Linked DNA regions of Thiocapsa rosea. The protein of the gene in region 1 purifies or fractionates together with the protein of each later gene. This does not show direct contact. Links are inferred from orthologs where the notes say so. Each region holds a gene or a part of one and is shown on either strand. Other genes may lie near its edges.

Evidence for each region.
Region 2: the proteins of BDD21_RS17165 (region 1) and BDD21_RS06535 purify together in Escherichia coli (affinity purification with mass spectrometry, with the first as the bait; 2 studies listed by BioGRID). This does not show direct contact. The link is inferred for Thiocapsa rosea from one-to-one orthologs.

Annotation. Positions count from the first base shown.
Region 1 is NZ_RBXL01000001.1:3,803,723-3,810,079, reverse strand. What follows is about bases 937-3,925. They hold BDD21_RS17165 (DsbC family protein), read right to left. Parts: upstream 2,804-3,925; coding sequence 2,069-2,803; downstream 937-2,068. Other genes in these bases: xerD (site-specific tyrosine recombinase XerD), read right to left, coding at 3,394-3,925; BDD21_RS17160 (YajQ family cyclic di-GMP-binding protein), read right to left, coding at 2,811-3,293; BDD21_RS17170 (PP2C family protein-serine/threonine phosphatase), read right to left, coding at 1,243-2,016. Outside these bases: BDD21_RS17180 (RpnC/YadD family protein), read right to left, coding at 1-564; more of xerD, read right to left, coding at 3,926-4,290; BDD21_RS17150 (methylated-DNA--[protein]-cysteine S-methyltransferase), read right to left, coding at 4,662-5,201; BDD21_RS17145 (YcgN family cysteine cluster protein), read left to right, coding at 5,889-6,357. UniProt on the Escherichia coli protein: Acts as a disulfide isomerase, interacting with incorrectly folded proteins to correct non-native disulfide bonds.
Region 2 is NZ_RBXL01000001.1:1,409,134-1,425,124, forward strand. What follows is about bases 13,233-15,991. They hold BDD21_RS06535 (FKBP-type peptidyl-prolyl cis-trans isomerase), read right to left. Parts: upstream 14,982-15,991; coding sequence 14,484-14,981; downstream 13,233-14,483. Other genes in these bases: glmU (bifunctional UDP-N-acetylglucosamine diphosphorylase/glucosamine-1-phosphate N-acetyltransferase GlmU), read right to left, coding at 13,233-14,458; BDD21_RS06540 (F0F1 ATP synthase subunit epsilon), read right to left, coding at 15,159-15,581; atpD (F0F1 ATP synthase subunit beta), read right to left, coding at 15,781-15,991. Outside these bases: speA (biosynthetic arginine decarboxylase), read left to right, coding at 1-257; hydrogenase maturation nickel metallochaperone HypA, read left to right, coding at 261-611; hydrogenase nickel incorporation protein HypB, read left to right, coding at 943-1,878; BDD21_RS06490 (hypothetical protein), read left to right, coding at 2,004-2,516; BDD21_RS06495 (DUF302 domain-containing protein), read left to right, coding at 2,645-3,118; BDD21_RS06500 (glycosyltransferase), read left to right, coding at 3,127-5,244; BDD21_RS06505 (glycosyltransferase family 2 protein), read left to right, coding at 5,241-6,158; BDD21_RS06510 (NAD-dependent epimerase/dehydratase family protein), read left to right, coding at 6,161-7,213; BDD21_RS06515 (DUF1631 domain-containing protein), read right to left, coding at 7,284-9,680; BDD21_RS06520 (AAA family ATPase), read left to right, coding at 10,290-10,775; glmS (glutamine--fructose-6-phosphate transaminase (isomerizing)), read right to left, coding at 11,134-12,966; more of glmU, read right to left, coding at 13,088-13,232. UniProt on the Escherichia coli protein: Folding helper with both chaperone and peptidyl-prolyl cis-trans isomerase (PPIase) activities. Chaperone activity prevents aggregation of unfolded or partially folded proteins and promotes their correct folding.

The DNA.
Region 1 (6,357 bases):
TTCGGCATCCGTGGTGGCCTTGGCGCGGATCTGGGCCATGACGACCAGGGCAAACGGGTTCTCGCTGGCCTCCAGCGCGGGCCAGGCTTCGGGGGTGTCCCAGTCGATGAGCTTGACCACGGGGAAGCGAAAGTCGACCGAACAGCCCCAGAGGTCGTCGTGGTAATGCTCGGGGCGGAAGCGCGGATCGGTGTCGGCGAGCACGGCGAGGCTGGCGACGGGCACGCCGTGGGCGTCGCGGATCTTGTGGTTGTAGACGAACATGCGCTCGGCGAAGGCCGTCTCGGGCTCGCCCTGCACCTCCACATGGACCAGCACCCAAGCGGGCTGGCCGTCGAGACAGTGCAGGCCGACGAGCTTGTCGGCATAGCGGCGGCCGGTGTCGGCGTCGCGCACGATCTGCTGGAACTCCTTGTCGAGGAAGCGGTAGCCGAGGGACCAATCGATGCCGGCATGGATGCGCGGAAAGAGCAGGGCGAGGAACTCCGGGAAGTAGCCCTCCAGGGCCTCCTTCCAGGGGCTGTCGTGGTCGCTGCGCGGGGTGGGCTCGGCGGTGTCGGTCATGCGGGGCTCCTGTGACGGGGGATGGCCGCACTCTAATCCCCTGCAGGGTTTGATGGACACGCGACGTGCCGTCCAGGGGCGCTTGAGTGGATCTGGTTCGAGATCGGGTCCGCGGTGCGGACCGTCGGCCGATGCGGGCCGACGAGGTTTTGCTCTCGCTCCCATGCTCCAGCGTGGGAGCACAGTCGCGACGCTCCAGCGTCGCGTGGCAGGATCACCGCGCTAAGCCCCGGCCCGTGCCGACCGCGCGCGGCTGGAAACTCCCGGCGCATGACTTGCCTCGGCGTGCCATTGGAGACGCGACGCCGGAGCGTCGCTGCCTTGCTCCCACGCCGGAGCGTGGGAGCCAGAAGCTAGGCGCGCGGGGCTCGGCGAGCATTGAAAGAGACGGGACGGGACGCTGGAGCGTCGCGACCATGCTCCCACGCCGGAGCGTGGGAGCCAGAAGCGGCAGAAGCGGCTGGGGTTCGCAAGCTCACCCCAGCCTGCAATCAATCGCGGGGTTTTTCGTTGTCGTTGTCGTTGTCGTTGTCGTAATCGAGGTCATCCGGAATCCGATTACGATTACGATTACGATTACGACAACGACAACGACAACGAGACCGACAACGAGACAGATGCGAGAACGCGACGCATCGCTAGCCGTCCGACATGTTTCGGTTGTTTTTGAATCGTTGCTTAGCGGGGTTCGGTCGAGGGTCCGCCGACCCGCAGCAGGGCCAAGGTGATGTTGTCGGTCCCGCCTCGCTCGTTCGCCAGACGCACCAGCGCCTCGGCGGCGGGTTCGAGATCGTTCCCGAAGCTCGCCGTGAGGACCTGACATAGCCAGTCCTCCGGGACCATGCCGGTCAGTCCGTCGGTGCAGAAGAGAAAGATGTCGCCGCGTGCGAGATCCGCAACCCCGCCCGAGACCTTGACCTTCGGCGACGAGCCGAGTGCTCGAGTCAGGATGTTCGCTCCGATACCGTAGCGGCGTGCGTCTTCGCGCGTGCTGAAAAAGCCCTGGTCGACGACCTCCTGAATAAAGGAATGGTCCCGCGAAAGCGGCTCCAATCGCCCCTCGCGCAAACGATACAGTCGCGAATCACCCACGTAGCCGAAGGCCAGCCAATCGTCTCCGACGGCTCCGACCACCACGGTTGTGCCCATCCCCGAGAGATCCGGCTCGGCTTTGCTCAGTGTCCAAATGGCGACATTGGCGTCCTGGATCGCCGTCTCGACAAATGCCTTCGCCGTGTCGGGATGGAGGCGATCGGCCATGTCCTCTCTGAAACGTTTGGCGATGACCTCCGCCGCCAGTGCGCTTGCGACCTCGCCCGCCCGGGCGCCGCCGATGCCGTCCGCCACGATCAGGAAGCCGAGGACGGGGTCGACGGACACGGCATCCTCGTTGCCCGCACGCACGCGGCCGCGGTCGGTGCGCCAGGCATATTCAAGGGTAAGAGCCGTCACGACGCCACCATGTATCGCGTCGAAGTGATCGCCTGCACCCGAGGATCGAGGCTCAGGATCCAGGCGCCCCGTTGAGCTGGGCCGCCAGACGCTTGGGCTCCACGTAGCCCGGGATCATCTCGCCGGTCTCGGTGAGGATCGCCGGGGTCCCGCGCAGGCCGAGTTCCGCGCCGAGCGCCATGTGCGCGTCGACCGGGTTCTCGCAGGTCTTCTCCTGGATCGCCTTACCGGCCTTTGCGTCCGTCATAGCTGTACGCTGGGCGGCGGCATCGCCGGCGCACCAGACCGACACGGCCTCGGTGTACGCTGGACTGCCCTGCCCGGCGCGCGGATAGAAGAGGTAACGGACCCGGATCCCCTCTTGAGCATATTCGTCGATCTGGCCGTGCAGTTTGCGGCAATAGCCGCACTCGATGTCAGTGAAGACGGTCACGGTGTGCTTGGCGTCGGCCGGCCCGAAGACGACCATTTGAGATTCGCCGACCCCGTCGACCAGCGTCTTGCGTGCCCCTGCCAAGCGCGGCTCGGTCATGTCCTCGCGCGTCGTCAGATCGACGATCCGCCCGTCGACAAAATAACGCCCGTCGGCGGTGACGTACATGAGCTGAGTGCCGACCATGACCTCGTAGAGCCCCTTCACGGGTGAGGCCGTCACGCTGTCGATCTCGATGCCCGGTACGATCTTGCCGAGCGCATCCCGAATGGTCTTCTCGGGCGATGCCGATGCGGAGCCCGCGGCGAGCATCAATACTGCGAGGGCGAGCCCGGAAATTCTGGCTTTGGTCATTGGATATTCAATCTCTGAAGTTGGTGAACTGGATCGGCAGACCCCAATCTTCGCCGCGCAGCAGCGCGATCGCTTCCTGGAGGTCATCGCGTTTTTTTCCGGAGACACGGACCTGGTCTCCCTGAATCTGGGCCTGCACCTTGGTCTTGCTCGCCTTGACGGCCTTGACCATGCGCTTGGCGGTCTCGCTGTCGACACCCTGTTTGAGTGCGATCTCCTGTCGGGCCGCGCTGAGATTCGAGACGGGGTCGCCCGGGTCGAGCGATGCGAGATCGATCTTTCGTTTGACCAGCTTTTGACGGAGGATATCCATCATCTGCTGCAGGTGAAATTCCTGCTCGCCGATCATCAGGATCTTCTCGTCGCTCAGCTCGAAACTCGCCTTCACCCCCTTGAAGTCGAACCGGGTGTCGATCTCCCGGTTGGCCTGGTCGACCGCGTTGCGGACTTCCTGCAGGTCGGTTTCCGAGACGATGTCGAACGATGGCATAGGTTTTCTAGCTCCACAGGCAAATCACCGAAGACGGCCATTGTGCGAGAAAACCCGCCAAAAGCGAACCGCTCGCGCACCGCACCGCCCTCGTTCCGGTTCAGCCCCGTGGATGATGGCGCGCATGGAGCTGCTTTAAGCGCTCACGGGCAACATGGGTGTAGATCTGTGTGGTTGAAAGGTCGCTGTGACCCAAGAGCATCTGCACCACCCGCAAATCCGCGCCATGATTGAGTAGGTGCGTGGCGAAGGCGTGCCTCAGGGTGTGGGGCGAGAGGGGCTTGAAGACGCCCGCCTCAAGCGCGTAGCGCTTGATCAACAGCCAGAACGCCTGGCGCGTCATGCACTCGCTGCGGCAGGTCGGAAAGAGATACTCGGTCACGCGACCGCCGAGCAGCTCGGCACGGGGTCCGCGCAGATAGTCGAGCAGCCAGGATGTCGCCTCCTCTCCGAGCGGCACCAGCCGTTCCTTATCGCCCTTGCCGACGATCCGCACAACGCCCTGCGTCAGACCGACCTGCCCGGTCGTGAGGGTGACCAGCTCGGTCACCCGCAGACCGCTCGCGTAGAGTACCTCGAGCATGGTTCGGTCCCGGTGCCCCCGCGCATCGGCGGTATCGGGTGCACCCAAGAGCGCCTCGACCTCAAGCTCGCTCAGACTCTTGGGCAGAGGTCGACCGAGCTTCGGCGCCTTGACACGGGCGCTCGGATCGTCGCGGATCACACCGCGCCGCAGCAGATACTGATAGAACTGGCGTAGACAGGACAACAGACGCGCACTCGAGCGCGGCTTACGGCCCTCCTGCGAGAGAACGACCAGATAATCCAGCAGGTCCAACCGCTGCGCCTCGATCAGCGAGCGACCACGCTCGCGCGCGACCCAGGCGGCGAAGGCACGCAGATCCGACTGATAGGCCGCCAGCGTATTCGGACTCAGACCCCGCTCGAGCCAGAGTGCATCGGCAAAACCCTCGATGACCCCCGAATCCGGAGGCATTAAACCGCGTCTCCTGTGAGATGCGAGGTCATCATCCCCGGTTGGGCGATGTTCACAAACCGGGCCGGTAGGGTGGACGAGCGAGAGCGAAGTCCACCGAGTCCTGCACCGGCGTTGGTGGACTGCGCTGCGCTTGTCCACCCTACAGCGCATGTCCACCCTACGGCACTCCGCCGGCCATCGCAGAACGTGGCGCAGAGCGCCCCGGGGCATGCGTGACACCGCAGAGCGGATGTCACGAGCGAGTGATGTTTCGGGTGACCGACCTTGGGAGCAAGACCCGAGGGCATCATCCGGTATCGACCTTGCGGCAGCCCGCAAATGCCGGCACGGACGGCTCTTAAGTATTTAATTTTTTGTTTCTTTTTCATCTAAACCGCGTCAGGGAAAAGTCCACGGGGATCCTCCGGCAGAGGGTCCGACTCAAACGGCTGTTGAGAGCACAGACGCGGTTTACGGGCCTCATGCGAGAGCAGCCAGCGCTTAACCTCGAGCTTACGTCCACTCGTATCGCCCGAGAACCCGCCGAGGCCGTTGACCGCGACCACCCGATGGCAGGGCACCACGATCGGACAGGGGTTGGCGCGACAGGCCTGTCCGACCGCGCGCGGGGCGCTTCCGAGTTCTCGCGCGATCTCGCCGTAGGTGCGGGTCTCGCCTGCGGGGATCCGACGCAGCTCGGCCCAGACGCGTTGCTGGAAATCGGTGCCGATCAGCACGATCGGAAGATCGAAACCGGCCGATGCCTGCTCGAAATAGGCCGCGAGTTGTTGCCGGATGGCGGACGGCATCGTTTCCGATCCCGCTTCGGCTCCCCCGTCCGGCGGGTCCAAATCAACGCCGGTCAAGGTCTCGCCGTTCCAGTGGATGCCGATCGGGCCGATGGGAGTCTTGATCAGAGTCTGCGGCATGGTGTCTTCCTCCGATGGAGTATCGGCATCCGGTCTTCGACCGAGGCAAGGTCATGTTCATCTTAAACCGCGCCCTCCGCGGTATGCGATGTTTTTGGATGGGATCCGCCTCGGCTGAGTTGACAAACGCTGGAGCCGGCGCGGTTTAAGAAATTAAAAAAGATATGGTTTTAAACCGCGTTCCAGCCAAGGGCCGTGGATGCACCAAACGCCGAACTCACTCGAAAGTGCGCATCTCGCTCTGGACGCGGTTTAGCCAGCCCTGTTGCCCCGGAAAAGGCAGCATCAGCCTGTGGATAAGTCTGTGGGCGAGTTGTGCAGTGGGGAATGAGCGCAGTGCCCATGTGACTGTTTCTTCGAAAGCCTTTGACCAACAGGGCCCGTATGAGAATAATAAAAACAATGGCTTAAAGATTCTCCCGAAAAATGAACGATGAAGGCCCGAGGCTCCCGAGCGACCCCTCGGGAGACATCTGTCGGTGTGCATAACGTCTTTGCGAGTCGATCCGGGTTCGCAAAAAAGTCAAGTCCACAAAGGCGGTCATCGGTCCGATGAGGCCAGATCGCGAAGCCCGAGATCGGATACGACGGCTTGAGATCCAACCGACGGCCCGCCCGCGACGGGGTGCATCGACCCTCCGGATCGGTCAAGATAGGCGACATCAGCAACCTGTGGATATGCCCGACATGCGCGAACCCGATGAAGGCCCCGATAGAGGCCCCGATGAAGGCGTGGCGAGATTCTGGGAGACGACCCCGCTCTCGGCCATGAGCCCCGAGCAGTGGGAGTCACTCTGCGACGGCTGCGCGAAATGCTGTCTCGAGAAGTTCGAGGAAGAGGAGACCGGGGACATCATCTATTCGCGCGTCGCCTGCGCGCTTCTGGATCTCGACAGCTGCAGGTGCAGCGATTATGCCGATCGGGCGCGGCGCATGCCCGATTGCGTCACTTTGACACCTGCAGCATTGGCGAACTCAAGGTGGCTTCCGGAGACCTGCGCCTACCGGCTGTTGGCCGAGAGTAAGCCGTTGCCGAGCTGGCATCCGCTGATCACCGGCGATCCGGATTCCGTCTTGGAAGCCGGGCAGAGCCTGTACGGGCGAGCGATCAAGCCGGGGCCGAAGACGGACCCGCTGATGCATCTCATCGATTGGA
Region 2 (15,991 bases), 2.4 Mb from region 1 along the record:
TCCACAACCTCTTCGGCGACACGGATGCCGTGAATGTCGAGCTGGATGCGAGCGCGCCGGGCGGCTACCGTCTGCTCGATGCCGAGCGCGGCGACTCCACCGACGAGCTGTTGAGCTATGTGCACTTCGAGCCGCGGACCCTGCTCGCGCACTATCGACGCAAGCTGGACGCCGCCGGTCTGGACCGGCCGACCCGCGAGCAATTCTTCGTCGAGCTCAAGGCCGGGCTCTACGGCTACACCTATCTGGGCAGCTGAGCCATGCACGAGCTTTCCATCTGTCAGGCGCTGCTCGATCAGGTCGAGCGGATCGCCGTCGAGCACGGGGCCAGCGCGGTCGAGCGGATCCTGCTGCGGGTCGGGCCGCTCTCGGGTGTCGAGGGATCTTTGCTCCGTCACGCCTTTCCGCTGGCCGCGGCAGGGACCGTCGCGGAGAACGCCGAGCTGGTGATCGAGACGGCCCAGGTTCGGGTGGCCTGCAGCGATTGCGGTGCGGAGACGGAGGCGACCCCGAACCGGCTGTTGTGCGGAGACTGCGGCAGCTATAAGACGCGCCTGGTGAGCGGGGATGAGTTGTTGTTGGCGAACCTGGAGCTGACCATTCCGGACTAAACCGCGTTTTAAACTCTTCGGCCTCGTTTGGCGTTGATCGCGACCTCGCATGAATCCGAAACGCCGGCGCGACGCGGTTTAGGACACGAAACGAAAAATTTTCTAAAACGCGTCACTCTCCGAGGTTGTGAGTGGCTATCGAGGCAAGCCCCGAGCGATCAGCGCGCATAGAATGCCTGACGCGTTTTAGAAGCGTACACTCGGGATGATGCGCTCGCCCGGAGCGGCGATGCGCGACGAATCCGGAGTCGACCTCGCGCGATGTCGAGATCCGAATGCCCCGGCCCCACCTGGACAGCAAGGCGGGGCGGCGTCTATGGAGCCATCACTCATGTGCGATACCTGCGGCTGCAACATCACCCCCGGCAACGAGCATCTGGTTCGGGCGGACGGCAAGCACTCCAAAACCGCCGACGGCCGTGCGGCGGTGACCGTGCTCCAAGCCCTGCTCTCGGAGAACGATCACGAGGCGGCCCACAATCGGGAGCATTTCGATCGTCACCAGGTGCTGGCGTTGAACATCATGTCCTCGCCCGGTGCCGGCAAGACGAGCCTGCTGGAACGGACCATCGACGCCTTTGCGGGTCAGGTGCGCATCGCCGTCATCGAGGGCGATCTCGAGACCGAGAACGACGCCGAGCGTATCCGCGCCAAGGGTGTCCCGGCCGTGCAGATCTCCACCGGCACGGCGTGCCATCTGGACGCCCACATGGTGCACGACGCCCTGCATCGGTTGGATCTCAACGAGGTCGACATCCTCTTTATCGAGAACGTCGGCAACCTGGTCTGTCCGGCCAGCTTCGATCTCGGGCAGCACCGTAACGTCACGCTCCTGTCCGTACCGGAGGGCGACGACAAGCCGGCGAAATACCCGGTCATGTTCCGCGCGGCGGACCTGGTGCTCTGCACCAAATCGGATCTGCTCACCGTCCTGCCCGAGTTCTCGGTCGAACGTGCCGAGCACCATCTGCGCCAGCTTGCCAGCGTGGTGCCGTTCGAGTCGGTCTCCACGCGCGGCGAGGGCGACATCGAGCCCTGGCTGAATTGGCTGAGCGACGAACTCGCGGCCCAGCGCTCGCGCCTTGAACTGGGGCGCACCATTCGCCCCTCGGTTCAACCGGACGGGGCTCGGCTGCATGGTCATGCGGCGGACGGACACACACACGATCATCATGGCCATGGCCACACCCATCATCACGACCATGAGCACGGCCATGCGCATGACCACGCTCATCACCACCACACGCACGCCCATGAGCAGGATTGAGCCTCTTGCGACGCCTTGCCGTAGGGTGTAATTAGTGGCCGGGTCGCCGTCGATAGACGGCGACCCGCGAAGATTTCCGGATGCGCGACACGAGAGAAATCACACCAACCCAGGAGGAACGCCCGATGCCGATCAAACCGATCAGGACCCTGTCCGCCGTTTCACTCGCCGCACTGGCTGCGCTGACCGTCTATGCCCCCGTCAGCCAAGCCTTCAACTTCGGCAACATGATGAATCCGAGCCGCTGGATGGGCGGCGACCGCTACAACGACTACGACGATGGCTATTACGGCGGTCCTTACGGTGGTCCGGGCTTCGGTTACCCCTACGGCGGTTACGCACCCGGTTACGGTGCACCCGGATATGCGGCCCCCGGTTTCGTTGCACCTGCCCCGGGCTATGCCGCACCCGGCTACCCGGTCGCACCTGCTGCAGTCCCCGGAATCGCGCCTGCTCCTGCGGCCCAGGCGCCTGCCGCGAGTGCGGCACCCGTGGACAGCGCCGAGGTTCAAGCGCTCAAGCGGCGGGTCGAGGAGCTCGAGGCGGCACAACAGCAGCAGCGGTCCGCTCCACCGCCGGCACCGCCTGCCGGTGATTGGCCGTCCGCACCGGCCTTCCGCCCGATGAACCAATACTGACGCCTCGGCGAGGCGACGCCTTGTCGGTCAGCACCCCGCCATCCGGCGGGGTTTTGCCGCTCGCACGGGGCGCGGTGTCGATCCGTGATCGGCGTTGCGAGACGGCCCATCAAGAGGGATTCAGACGCATGATCACACTCAAGCGCGGCCTCGCCGGACTGCTGTTGGCCGGCGGACTCCTGTCCCAAGCCGCCTTCGGCAGCGGCTACGCCGTCTACACCAGCGACTCCGAATTCGCAGACGTGCTCGACGGGCTCAAGATGGCGATCCAAGAGCGCGGCATGTACATCAACAACGTGATGAACATGGGCGAGATGCTCGAACGCACCGGCAAGGATCTCGGCACGGATACGCCGCTCTACGCGCAAGCCGAGTCCATCGAGTTCTGCAGTGCCGTGCTCTCGCGCGAGATGAGCACCGAGAACCCGGTCCATGTGGTGAACTGTCCCTTCATCATCGCCGTCTACACCCTGCCCGAGGAGACGGGGACGACCTATGTCGCCCACCGCGAGATCCCCGCCGATCAGGTCGAATCCAGCCCGGCGATGGCCAAGGTCGCGGACATGCTCAAGGGGATCTCGGAGGCCGCCGTCTCCTGGTAGATGGTAGGATGACGGCCGTCGGATCGACTGCCGGAACGCACGCCCTGGACATCATCCTCCGTTATTTCCCCCGCGCCCTCCATGTCCTGCGCACGGAGGGCGTCGCCGTCCTGCTGCGCAAGCTCAAGCGCCGTCTAGGCACCACGCCGCTGCGTGTGGCCGACCCGCCGCGTCTGCTCGCGCTCTCCGAGCCCTTCGACCCGGTCGACCTGACGCCGGGCGCGGCGCCGCTGGTCTCGGTGGTGATCCCGGTCCACAACCAGTTCGGCTACACACATCACTGTCTCGCCGCGCTGGCCCACGTCGGCGCCCAGCGGGCCTTCGAGGTGATCCTGGTCGACGACTGCTCAAGCGACGGGACCGGCGAGCGACTCGTGCGCTACCCCGGTTTGCGCCTAATCCGCAACCCCGAGAACCTCGGGTTCGTCGGATCCTGCAATCGCGGGGCCGAGGCCGCGCAGGGTGCCTATCTGGTCTTTCTGAACAACGACACCCAGGTCCAACCCGGCTGGCTGGATGCGCTGATCGACACCTTCGAGGACGCACCGGATGCCGGGATCGTCGGCAGCCGCCTCCTCTATCCGGACGGCCGCCAGCAGGAGGCCGGGGCCATCCTCTTTGCGGACGGCACGGCCTGGAACTACGGCCACCTGGACGCCCCGGACAAGCCCCAATACAGCTATCGCCGCGCCGTCGACTATTGCTCGGGCGCCGCACTCGCCATCGAGACCGCGCTCTTCAGGCGTCTCGGCGGATTCGACAGCGCCTTCGCGCCCGCCTATTACGAGGATGCCGATCTGGCCTTCCGGGTACGCGCAGCCGGGCGCACGGTCTACTACCAGCCGCTGTCGCGCGTCGTGCACTTCGAGGGGATCAGCGCGGGGCGCGACGAGCAGACCCAGACGGGTTTGAAGCGATATCAGCGGATCAATGCCGAGACCTTCCGCACGCGTTGGGCCGAGGTCTTGGCCGGCTTCGGCGAGCGCGGCGAGGATCTGGAGCGGGCGAAGGAGCGCGCCGTACGACGCCGGGTCCTGGTGGTCGACAACTACATGGTCACGCCGGATCGCGAGTCCGGCTCGGTGCGGATGATCAACCTGTTCCGCATCCTGCAAGGGCTCGGCTTCAAGGTGACCTTCGCGGCGGCGAATCTGGAGGCACCCGAGCCTTATGTCGCCGACCTGCAGCGCATCGGTGTGGAGGTGCTCTACCGGCCCTACGTGCGCCGGATCCGCGACCATCTGGCCCGTCACGGGACCGACTACGACCTGGTGATCCTAAGCCGTGCCGATGCTGCGGCGGCCACGCTCGACGCGGCCCGGACCCACTGCCCCAGGGCACGGATCGTCTTCGATACGGTCGATCTGCACTTCCTGCGCGAGCACCGACTCGCGCAGCTGCAAGGCGATCGCGCGACCCTGCGTGTCGCCGAGCGGCGCAAGGCGCAGGAGCTAGACCTGATGCGTCGGGCCGATCTGACCTTCGTGGTCAGCGAGGCCGAGCGTGACATCCTGGCCGTTGAGGCGCCGGATGTCCGGGTCCATGTCGTCTCCAACATCCACCGGGTCTTCGGCTCGGCTAAGCCGTACGATGCGCGGAGCGGGATCCTCTTCATCGGCGCCTTCGCACACCCGCCGAACACCGACGCCGTCCTCTTTCTCTGTCGCGAGATCATGCCCTTGCTGCGCGTGCGCGTCCCGGACAGCCGGCTCAGCATCATCGGTGCGGATCCGCCGCGCGAGGTCCTCGCCTGCGCCGGGTCGGACATCGAGATCCTTGGACACGTCCCCGATGTCGAGCCTTTCTTCGCCGCGTGCCGTGCCTCGGTCGCACCCTTACGCTACGGCGCCGGGGTGAAGGGCAAGATCAACCAGAGTCTGGCCCACGGGCTGCCCGTCGTTGCGACCCGCGTCGCCGCGGAGGGCATGCATCTGGTCGACGGCGAATCGGTGTTGATCGCGGACGACGCGCCCGCCTTCGCCGAGGCGATCGCGCGGCTCGATCGGGATCCACTGCTCTGGCAGCGTCTCTCCGACGGAGGCATCCGGGTGATGGAGACCCATTTCGGCTTCGCCGCCGCCGAGCAGGCGCTGCGCGAAGCGCTCGATCTGGAGGACGGCACGTGAGCACGGCCGCATCGGTCCCCGCCATCGGCGTGATCGTCGTCAACTACAACGCGGGCGATCTGCTGACCCAGTGTGTCGGGGCGGTCCTCGGAGCGGATGTGCCGGTCGAGGTCATCGTCAGCGACAACGGGTCGGACGACGGGAGCCTTGAGCATCTGCGCGCGATGTTCGGCACGGATCCGCGCCTGCGCATCCTCGAAAACCGGTCTAATCTGGGCTTCGCCGCGGCCAACAATCGCGCCTTGCCGCTGGTCCGGGCCGATCGCCTGCTGTTTCTGAATCCGGACTGCCTGGTCGGACCCGACACACTGGGGCGGATGCTCGCCTTCATGGAGAGCCGCCCGGACGTCGGTATGGCCGGCTGCATCGTGCGCAACCCGGACGGGAGCGAGCAGGTGGCGAGCCGCCGCACGATTCCCGACCCCTGGATCGCGCTCAAACGCATCCTGCGGCTCGATCGGCTCCTGCCCGATCGGGGCGGGCGCCGTCTGAACCTTCATCATGAGCCGTTGCCCGCCGAGCCGGTCGCGGTCGAGGCGATCTCCGGATCCTTCATGCTGGTGAGCCGGCGGGCGCTCGACGCGGTCGGGCCGCTCGACGAGGGCTATTTCCTGCACTGCGAGGATCTCGACTGGTTCGTGCGTTTTCGACAGGCCGGTTGGACGATCGCGCTCGTCCCGGATGTCAGCGTGATCCATCACAAAGGTGCCTGCAGCCGACGCCACCCGATCGAGGTCGAGCGGCACAAGCATCGGGGGATGGAGCGCTTTTACCGCAAGTTCCAGGCTCGGGAATATCCAATGTTCTTCAATGGGTTGGTTATCTTCGGCATCCGGGTCCATTTCTGGAGCCGGGTCTTCATCGACACCCTGAGCCGACTGTTCCATCGCCCGAGATCGGGGAAGAGGGGCTGATCATGGACCAAGACGCAAGCGCGCGGCTCGGATCGATCCTCGTCACCGGAGCGACCGGCAAGGTGGGCCGACGGCTGGTCGCGGAGCTGCTGCGGACCGGCCACCGCGTGGCGATCGTCACGCGATCCTCTGATGCGGCGCAGACACTCTGGCCAGAGCAAGGACCGGCGCCGGGTCCCGAGATCCGTGCCGCCGACCTGACCGACCCGTCGAGCCTCGGATCGGTCTGCGACGGCATCGACACCCTATTCCACTTGGCGAGCTACTCGCCGCGTCCGGACGAGCCGGACATCTACGAGGCAGCCTCCCACTGGCCGGTGACCGCCGAGGGCACCGCCACTCTGATGGCCCGCGTCGAGCCGTCCGGGATTCGGCGTGTCGTCTATCTAAGCAGCATCAAGGCGATGGGAGACCGGGCCGGTGCGCTCGGCCGACCCGCCGACGAGTCGGTTGCCCCGGCGCCGGACAGTCTCTACGGTCGCGCAAAGCTCGCAGCCGAGCGCAGTGTCCTGGAACTTGGACGCGCGACCGGCCGACACACCGTGGTTCTGCGGCTTCCCATGGTCTACGGCCTCGGGGACAACGGAAACATCGCGCGCATGGTCAAGGCGGTCGCGGCGGGGCGCTTCCCGCCTTGGCCTCGCATCGAGAATCACCGCGCAGCGATCCATGTCGAGGATGCCGTCGCCGCCGCAATCCTGGTCGCCGGCCGGCCCGAGACGGCCGGCGAGGTCTACCTGGTCACCGACGGCCGAGACTATTCCACCCGCTGGCTCTACGAGCAGAGCCTCATCGCACTCGGCCGGCCCGTGCCGCGCTGGACCACCCCGCTCCCGGTTCTGCGTCTCGCGGCCGGCATCGGTACGCTCGGCGAACGCCTGACCCGACGGCGCATGCCGCTGACCCTGGACGGGCTCGGCAAGCTCACGGGTGATGCCTGGTTCTCCTCGGCGAAGATCGAGCGCGACCTGGGCTTTCGGGCGCGACAGACGCTCAAGGCCGAGATCCCGCATCTGGCCAGGGCTCTGTCGAACATGCCCGACGCCGAGGAATGAGACATTCGGTCCGCACGATCGGACGAGGCGGATCGGCGTGGCTTCGCAAAACCGGCAGAGGGAGCGCCTGTCAGCCGGAATCACCCGTCGTCTCGGGCATGACCTGCTCAAGCACTTGGGCCACCGCGCGATCGGTCAGGGGATCCTGGCTCAAGACGCGCGCCGTCCCCTTGCGCAGATGGCCTGCGAGGCTGGTCGTGGCCAGGGTCAAGGCGTTGTCCCCCTGACGGTTGGTGAAGAGATAGACCCCGCGATACTTGCTGACCCAGCCGAGCCGCAAGGTCTTGCGCGTCCCCCGGAAACTCTGGAACTCCACCCAATCGCCGACCTCGAGCGATCGGGCGAGCAGCAGATATTGATCCGGCGGTGCGGTCTCCTCGGACGCCGGCGTCGCGTCCTCGCCGCGCGCCATTTCCGCGGCGAAGGACGGTGCGTTTGCCGCTCCGGAGGTCTGCAGCAACTCGGATGCGGAGGTCGCGAAGGCATCCTGGTCCAACGGTTTCCCCGGCGGCGGCTCCTTGTGCAGGGCGCCCATGTGAAGCCGGATCAGGCGGTCGAAGAAGGGATCCCATGCCTCCTCGAGATGGACCGTTTCCAGGCCACGGCGCAACCGCTTGAGGAGATCCGGGAGCGCCGTGAGGAGACGATTGCGCTCCTGGGCCGTGTCTTTGGGCTTAACGCTCCAGATCAGGTCGTCCATCGTCGCCAGTGCTTCGCGCCACGGCTCGGCCGCATCGCCGAAGCGGATAAAGACATCGATCAGCACCCGACGCCAAAACCGATCGAAAAACGACGCAACCAGCACGGGAAGCGCAACGTCGGCGGTCCGGGTCGCCAATTCCTCGCCCACTCGCGTGGCCGCAATCTCCTGGCGATCGCGCTGCTCAAGCTGATCGAAGACACGCTGCGACTTGCTTTGCGCGTGCTCTTCTTCCTCGCGCAGGAACTCTTCGAGCCTGTAGGTCTGAACCGCGAAGACGTTCAGGTCCTCGTCGAACCCCTCGACGACGGCATCGACGATCTCCCGGACCTTATCGACCAGGCGGGGCTCGTCCTTCTCGTTGCGCCCGATTCCGGAGCTCGCGACCACGTCGAGCAACCGACGGGCCGGGTGCCTGCGATCGGAAAAGAAGGACTTGTCGACCAACGCGACCTTAAGCACCGGAATCTGCAACTTGGCCAACTCCGCGCGCACGGTCGCCGAGAGCTCGGGGTCGTTGAAGATGGCATCGAAGAGCCGTGCGACGATGTCGATGGTCATGGCATCGAGCGGCCGCGACCACATCATCATGGGAGCGGCGCGAATCTGTTGAAGCACATTCCCACGCCGCGGATCGATGTTCGAGGATCTCAGGCCCGGAATCTGCCGAACATCCGTGAACCCTCGCTGGAGCGCGTTCAACGCCTCGATCAGCTGGGCGAGGCCAAGCGCGGGTGTCTCCGGACCGCCCGGTGCGGCGCCGCCCTTGGACGCGCCGGGCGCGCCGGGCGCACCGGGCGCAGCGGTCGTCCGGGAGAGTCGGCCGCGACTCGCGGTCTGGATCGCGCGGGCCAACTGGCCGAAGACGTCGTCGTTCGCCAGGCGCGGAAGGCGCTCGAAATCCACCCGCGTGTGGACCCGGGCACCCGGCTCGACAAGGCTCTGCTCTTCCTGCTCGGTCAATCCCGGATCCTCGGAAGGCTCGAAACCGGCCCACCCCGACATCCCGCCGATACTGCCGCCGGGCTGGTCGGGGGTCTCGCTGCGCGGAGCCGACAGGGGGCCTGCAAGCGGGATGGTCGGAAGCACGCCGGACTGAACGAGAAAACGATTCAGATCCGCGTAGACGCCGGGAAGCTCGACGGAGGTCTGACGCTCGAACTCGTGCAGAAGGATCAAGGCGAGCTGCTCGCGCACATCCAGGTCGTTCAGGGCCTGGAGCATGGCGCTGAAGACGGTGCGCGGATACAGCGGATTGTCGTCCTGGCTGATCCGCGGCACGCGCAGGAGTGCGGCGAGACGGCGGTCGAGCGCCGTGAGCTGCTGCGAGCAGTTACATGCCGCGCGGGCCGAGAGTTTGCCGATGGCCAGATCACGCTCGAAGTCGTCGGTATCCACGAGACGCAGCTCGTCGGTCTCGTGCATCACCGTCGCGGCCTCTTTCGACTGCAAGGCCGCGACGCTCGCGTCGAAGCAGGCGACGTAGGTACTGCGGAACTGCTGCAGGAGCTGTTGCCCTCGGTTGTCGAGGAAGTCCATCGCCGAGAAATAGAGCTGCTGTTGCTCCAGGCTGGTCGCGCGGTCGGCCATGCCGAGAAAATCCTCGCTCGCCCCGCCGAGATGCTGCGCGAACACGGTCGCCAGACCGTGCGCAAGGCGGTCGCGACACCCGCTCAGCAGTGCGGCCGCATCCGTCGGTGTCAGGCCCGCGACGACGTCGGGCGTCTCGAGCGGAGGAGCTGAGGAGGTGGTGGAGGTGTCGGCCATGGATGCAGGTCTCGAATGTTCAGCCGCACCGTTGCGGCATCGGAGGCATCCTTTGCCGACATCGACCCCCGAGATGCCGTGGACTCGGCACGATGACGGCAGCTGAGCCTCAAACGCCGGCGGGGTCGACCTGAAGGCAAGTATAGGGCAGGTCCGAAACCGATGCCGCGGGTCGAGGATATCGGGTCGTCGTCGAGAGTCAGAAAGTCCGAAATCCAAGCGTCGAGGCTTCCGGAAATCTAAGCAGCCTGGTCAGGAATCCGCTCGAACGGATCGATCGCGACAGCGCGCCGGGGCCCGCCGACTTCAGTCGGCACCCGGGGAGGCGGACTTCAGTCCGCAGCGCGAGCGCGCTCGGGCGACTGAAGCCGCCCGTCCCCGGGAGCCGGATGAATCCGGCGTACCCGGGCGGTCGCGGTCGGCGACCTGGACACTGCCGATGGGGCCGAAACGATGATCAAGACCATGCAATTGACTAAGAACTGGTTTCGATGTCTACGCAGTGATAACAATATACCGCTTAACAAGATGCTGCACTCGGACTGCAACTCCGCTACGCTTCGTTGCCGCCGGTGGGTTCTGTCGTTATACCGAAGAGATTAGAGCACCATGAAAGTTATCCTTCTTGGAAACGCTGGAGCGGGTAAAAGCACCCTGTCCAGAAAACTGATGGCCAAGCATCCCGCCGCCCGGCTGTCGCTGGATGAGGTGGCTTTTCAAGGTGGTACGGAAAGACGCCCTCTTCAAGACAGCATTGAGGATGTGAAACACTGGATTGCATGCAACGAAAGCTGGATCATCGAAGGCTGTTACGCCGACATTATTGAGCCCGTATTGGAGCGCTGTGATGAACTTATCTTCCTCAACCCCGGGGTAGATGCGTGCATTGCACACTGCCGCTCAAGACCGTGGGAGCCGGAAAAGTTTAGCTCACGCCAAGAACAAGACGAAAATCTAGAAAACCTGCTCCAATGGGTTAACTCCTACGAGAGCCGTACGGACGAATATGGGCTCTCAAGGCACCGGGCGCTCTACGAATCGTTTCATGGCAAGAAGCGTGAATTCAATGATCCGAGCGAGTATGAATTGGCATAAGGTGATTTCCGGGAAAGGATCTACCGGCGTGCAGAGGCGAATGCATTCACCCCTACCGTCCCTACAGGTCTTCCCGGCATGCGCAGACGGGATGCCCATTCTCGGAAATCGCCTAACCGGCGAGCAGCCGCCCCTCTCCCGCCCCGTCGCGACGCCCGATGCAGACCCCTTCGCGCATCCGGACGCCCAGCGGCGTTTCCGGATCATGAGCGATGCGCAGGAGCTTGAGCGGGCCTTCGCGTCGACATCCGAGGCCGCGCCCGAACGATTCAGTTCAATTATCGCACCTGGCATCAGATCCGAAGCCAAGCGGACCGCCTTCACGGTCAGGAAACACAAATGCCGTTTCCTGGACGACTTATTCCACCGTCACCGATTTGGCCAAATTCCGGGGCTGATCCACATCGGTCCCCTTGAGCACGGCGACGTGATAGGCAAGGAGCTGCAAGGGGATCGTGAAGATAATGGGGTCGATCAGATCGTCGGTCTCGGGGAGGCGGATGACGGTGACGCCTTCCTCTTCGACCATGGGGACATGCAGGTCGGCGAAGACGTAGAGCTGGCCGCCGCGTGCGCGGACCTCTTCGAGATTGGATTTGAGCTTTTCGAGCAGGGCATTGTTGGGCGCGACGGCGACCACGGGCATTTGCTCGTCGATCAGTGCGAGGGGGCCGTGCTTGAGCTCGCCCGCCGGGTACGCCTCGGCGTGGATGTAGGAGATCTCCTTGAGCTTGAGCGCGCCTTCCATGGCGATCGGGTATTGCTCGCCGCGCCCGAGAAAGAGCGTGTGCTGCTTGTCGACGAAGACCTCGGCAAGGGCGGCGATACGGTCGTCGAGATCCAGCACGGCCTCGACCTTGCCAGGGAGCGCCCGCAGCAGCGCGACCACATGGGCCTCGGCGGTGTCGCTCAGGGCGTTTTCATGGCCGAGCGCCACGGTCATCAGCAACAAGGACACCAGTTGGGTGGTAAACGCCTTGGTTGAGGCCACACCGATCTCGGGGCCGGCATGGGTGAGCAGCACCAGGTCCGACTCGCGTACCAAGGAGCTTTCGGGAACATTGCAGATGGCGAGCGTCGCCGCGTAGCCCGAGGACTTTGCCAGACGCAGCGCCGCCAGGGTATCGGCCGTCTCGCCGGATTGGGAGAGGGTGACGAACAGGGCGTCGGACGGTACCACCTGTTTGCGATAGCGGTACTCGCTTGCCACCTCGACGGTGCACGGCAGACCGGCGAGGGCCTCGATCCAGTAGCGTGCGACCAAGGCGGCATGATAGCTGGTGCCGCAGGCGACCAGGGTCACCGCCTTGACCCGAGCGAAGATCTCGGGGGCCAGATTGCCGAAACTCTCGGGCAGGACGCGGTTGCCGGCCAGGCGACCTTCGAGTGTGTCGGCGATCGCACGCGGCTGCTCGAAGATCTCTTTGAGCATGAAGTGGCGGTACTCGCCCCGCTCGGCGGCATCGGCCGAGACGGCGGAGGTCTTCACCGGCCGCACGACGAGGTTGCCGTCGCGGTCCCAGATGCGGACCGATTCGCGGGTCAGCTCGGCGATATCGCCTTCTTCGAGGAAGATAAAGCGATGGGTGACGGGCAGTAGGGCAAAGACATCGGAGGCGATGAAATGCTCGCCGAATCCGACCCCGATGACCAGAGGGCTCCCTTGGCGTGCCGCGACGAGATGCTCGCCATCCTGCGCATCGATGACGCCGAGGGCATAGGCGCCGCGCAGGCGTGTCGTCGCCAGACGCACGGCATCGAGCAGATGATGGCCGGCCTCGAGCTGGTCGAAAACGGCGTGGACGACGACCTCGGTATCGGTTTCGGACGTGAAACGGTGGCCCGCAGCGGTTTGCTCGCGACGCAGGTCTTCGTGATTCTCGATGATCCCGTTGTGCACGACCACGCAGCGGTCGCGACAGACATGGGGATGGGCGTTGCGGGTCGCAGGCTCGCCGTGGGTCGCCCAACGCGTGTGCGCGATGCCCAGCGTGCCGGGCAACGGCCGCTCGGCGACCGCCTCGGCCAGGCGCGCGACCTTGCCGAGCGTACGGGCGCGATTGAGCCTGCAAGGTGCCTCGAGGACCGCGATGCCGGCGGAGTCGTAGCCCCGATACTCGAGACGCCTCAGCCCTTCCAGCAGGATGGCCGAGACCGGACGTTGAGCGATCGCACCGACGATACCGCACATGACTTGTCCCTCGTTTGTCTTAAACCACGCCCAGCGCAGTATGCAATGTTTTGGGAAGGGGTCGGCCCCGGCAGACTTGATGATCGTTGGAATCGGCGCGGTTTAGACCGATCCGAGCCGATCAGGTGACCGGCCGCTTCCGAGGCCGCGTCCATCCCGGAATCGTCCTTTGCGGGGCGCGCGTCAGCGTGAGCTGGTCCGGCGGAGTATCGCGCGCAATTACGGAACCGGCGCCGATGGTCGCTCCGGCGCCGACCCGCACGGGCGCGACCAGAGCAGTATTGGATCCGATAAAGGCGCCGTCTTCGATCAGGGTGAGCGATTTGTTGGCACCGTCGTAGTTACAGGTGATGGTCCCCGCGCCGACATTCACGCCGGCGCCGATCTCGGCGTCGCCGAGATAGCTCAGGTGATTGGCCTTGCTGCCGGCGCCGAGGCTGGTCTTTTTGATCTCTACGAAATTTCCGACATGGGTGTGGTCGGCAAGTCGAGTATCGGGACGCAGTCGCGCGAACGGACCGATCCGCGCTTGGGCCCCAACCACGGCACCCTCGATCACCGAGTTGGCCAGGACGTGAGTGTCCGGACCGATGCTGCAGTCCTTCAGAAGACAGTTGGGGCCGATACGTGTGCCGCTCGACAGCCGAACCACGCCCTCGAATATGCAGTTGATGTCGATGACGACATCCGGCTCGGCCTGAAGGACGCCGCGCAGATCGAACCGCGACGGATCCGCCAAGGTCACGCCGGAGCGCATCAGGTCTTCGGCGGCATGGAGCTGATAGTCGCGCTCGAGGGCCGCGAGTTGAACTCGGTCGTTGACGCCGGCGACCTCCGCGAGTCGGCCGGGCCGGGTCGATGCAACCGCCACGTCCTCGGCTGCGGCCAGCGCGGTGACGTCGGTGAGATAGTATTCTCCCTGAACGTTGTCGTTACCGATGCGGGCGAGCCAGCCGTCGAGCTTCGATCGGTCGGCGACCAGAATGCCTGTGTTGATCTCGGTGATGGTGCGCTGTTCGGGTGTCGCGTCCTTTTCCTCGACGATCCCGATGACTTGACCGCGGCTGTCGCGCAGGATCCGTCCGTAACCGGCGGGATCCGGAACGTCGGCGGTCAGGATCCCGAGATCGGTATCGACCGCGACCTGGAGCAGACGATTCAAGGTCTCGCCGGTGATGAGCGGCACGTCGCCGTAGAGGATCAAGACGCGGTCCATGTCCGCGACCTGGGGCATGGCCTGAATGACGGCGTGTCCGGTGCCCAATTGCTCGGCCTGCTCGACCCAGAGGCATCCGGTATCGGCCAACGCGGTGCGGACCTGGTCGCCGCCGTGACCGTACACGGTGACGATGCGCGCGGCGCCGATCGACTCGGCGGTGTCCATGACATGGCCAAGCAGCGGCTTCCCGGCCAAGGGATGAAGTACCTTCGGAAGAGCGGAGCGCATCCGCTTGCCGAGCCCCGCCGCCAAGATCACGACTCCAAGCCTCATCGCTTCGCCCTCTTCGAACGTCGGATCAGTGCAGACCGCCACCCGGGAGCATACCACCCCCGCCAAGGTCGGCCGTCAACTCCGCATGTGTCGGCTCGCGCACCTCCTCGATCCGGACATGCACGCGCAGCGTCTTGCCGGCAAGCGGATGGTTGCCGTCGAGGATGAGCTTGCCGTCCTCGATCCGGGTGACGTGGAACTGGCGCGTTTCCCCCGCCTCGTTCTCCATCTGCACCTCGGCACCGACAAACCTGAATTCGGTCGGCACGTTCTCCAAGGTGTCGGTAAAGATCAGGTCGGGATCATACGCGCCGAAGCCTTGATCCGGTCCCAGAACCAGCTCGACCGCGTCGCCGGCGCGGCGCCCGTCGACGGCCGCACCCATGCCGCCGATCAGCTCGTTCTGACCGCCGTGAATATAGCTGACCGGGATATCGGTCTGCTCCAGGATGTTGCCCTGCCCGTCCTCGATTCGGTAGGTCAGTGCGACAAGCTTGCCGGCGCTGATGAGCTGTTCGGTCATGATGGGGTTCGCCTCCGGGTCAGGATGGGCCGGCGGGGCCCCCTTGCGGGTCGCCGGTGCGGCGTGGCGAACAAGGGGAGCAGGAAGAGGGTCGAGGCGATGCCTCGTAGAACGAACGGCCCGCGCGTGTCCGAGCGGGCCTATGAATTCGTAAACTCAAGAAGCGATCCGGACGGATCAGCCCTTCATCTTGCGGAGCTTCTCGATCGCTCGCAACTGTGCGATCGCCTCGGCCAGCTCGGCTTGGGCCTTGGCGTACTCGAACTGAGCGGTCTGACCGGCTAATGCCTCCTCGGCACGGCGCTTGGCGTCGAGCGCCGCGGCCTCGTCGAGGTCACGCGCACGGATCGCGGTATCGGCCAAGACGGTCACGACATGCGGCTGGACCTCGAGCATGCCGCCGGAGACATAGAAATGCTCCTGCTCGCCGTGCTCGTTCTCGACCCGTACGTCACCCGGCTTCAGACGGCTGATGAACGCGGTGTGCCGGGGCGCGATACCGACCTCGCCCAGCTGGGCGGTCGCGTACACCATGGTCGCCTGACCCGAATGAATCGCCCCTTCGGCGCTTACGATATCGACGTGAATTGTCATCGCCATAGTGCACCCCTATTAAACCGCGTCATGTTGTCAAACATGACGTTCTCGCGGAATCGGTCCGAAGCGGACTTCAGTCCCTCTGTGCCGACGCGGTTTAAAATGAAAAAATAAAATCCTAAAACGCGGCAGCTCCGACATCTGTCGAGAAGTGCGCCGCTCGACCAAGGCCATGAACAGCGCACGTCGCTCAGGCCGCGTTTTAGCTACCCATCTTCTCGGCCTTGGCCACTGCTTCTTCGATGCCGCCGACCATATAGAAGGCCTGCTCGGGCAGGTGATCGTAGTCGCCGCTCACGATCGCCTTGAAGTCCTTGATGGTGTCTTTGACGGACACGAACTTGCCGGGCGAGCCGGTGAAGACCTCGGCCACGAAGAAGGGCTGCGAGAGGAAGCGCTGGATCTTGCGGGCA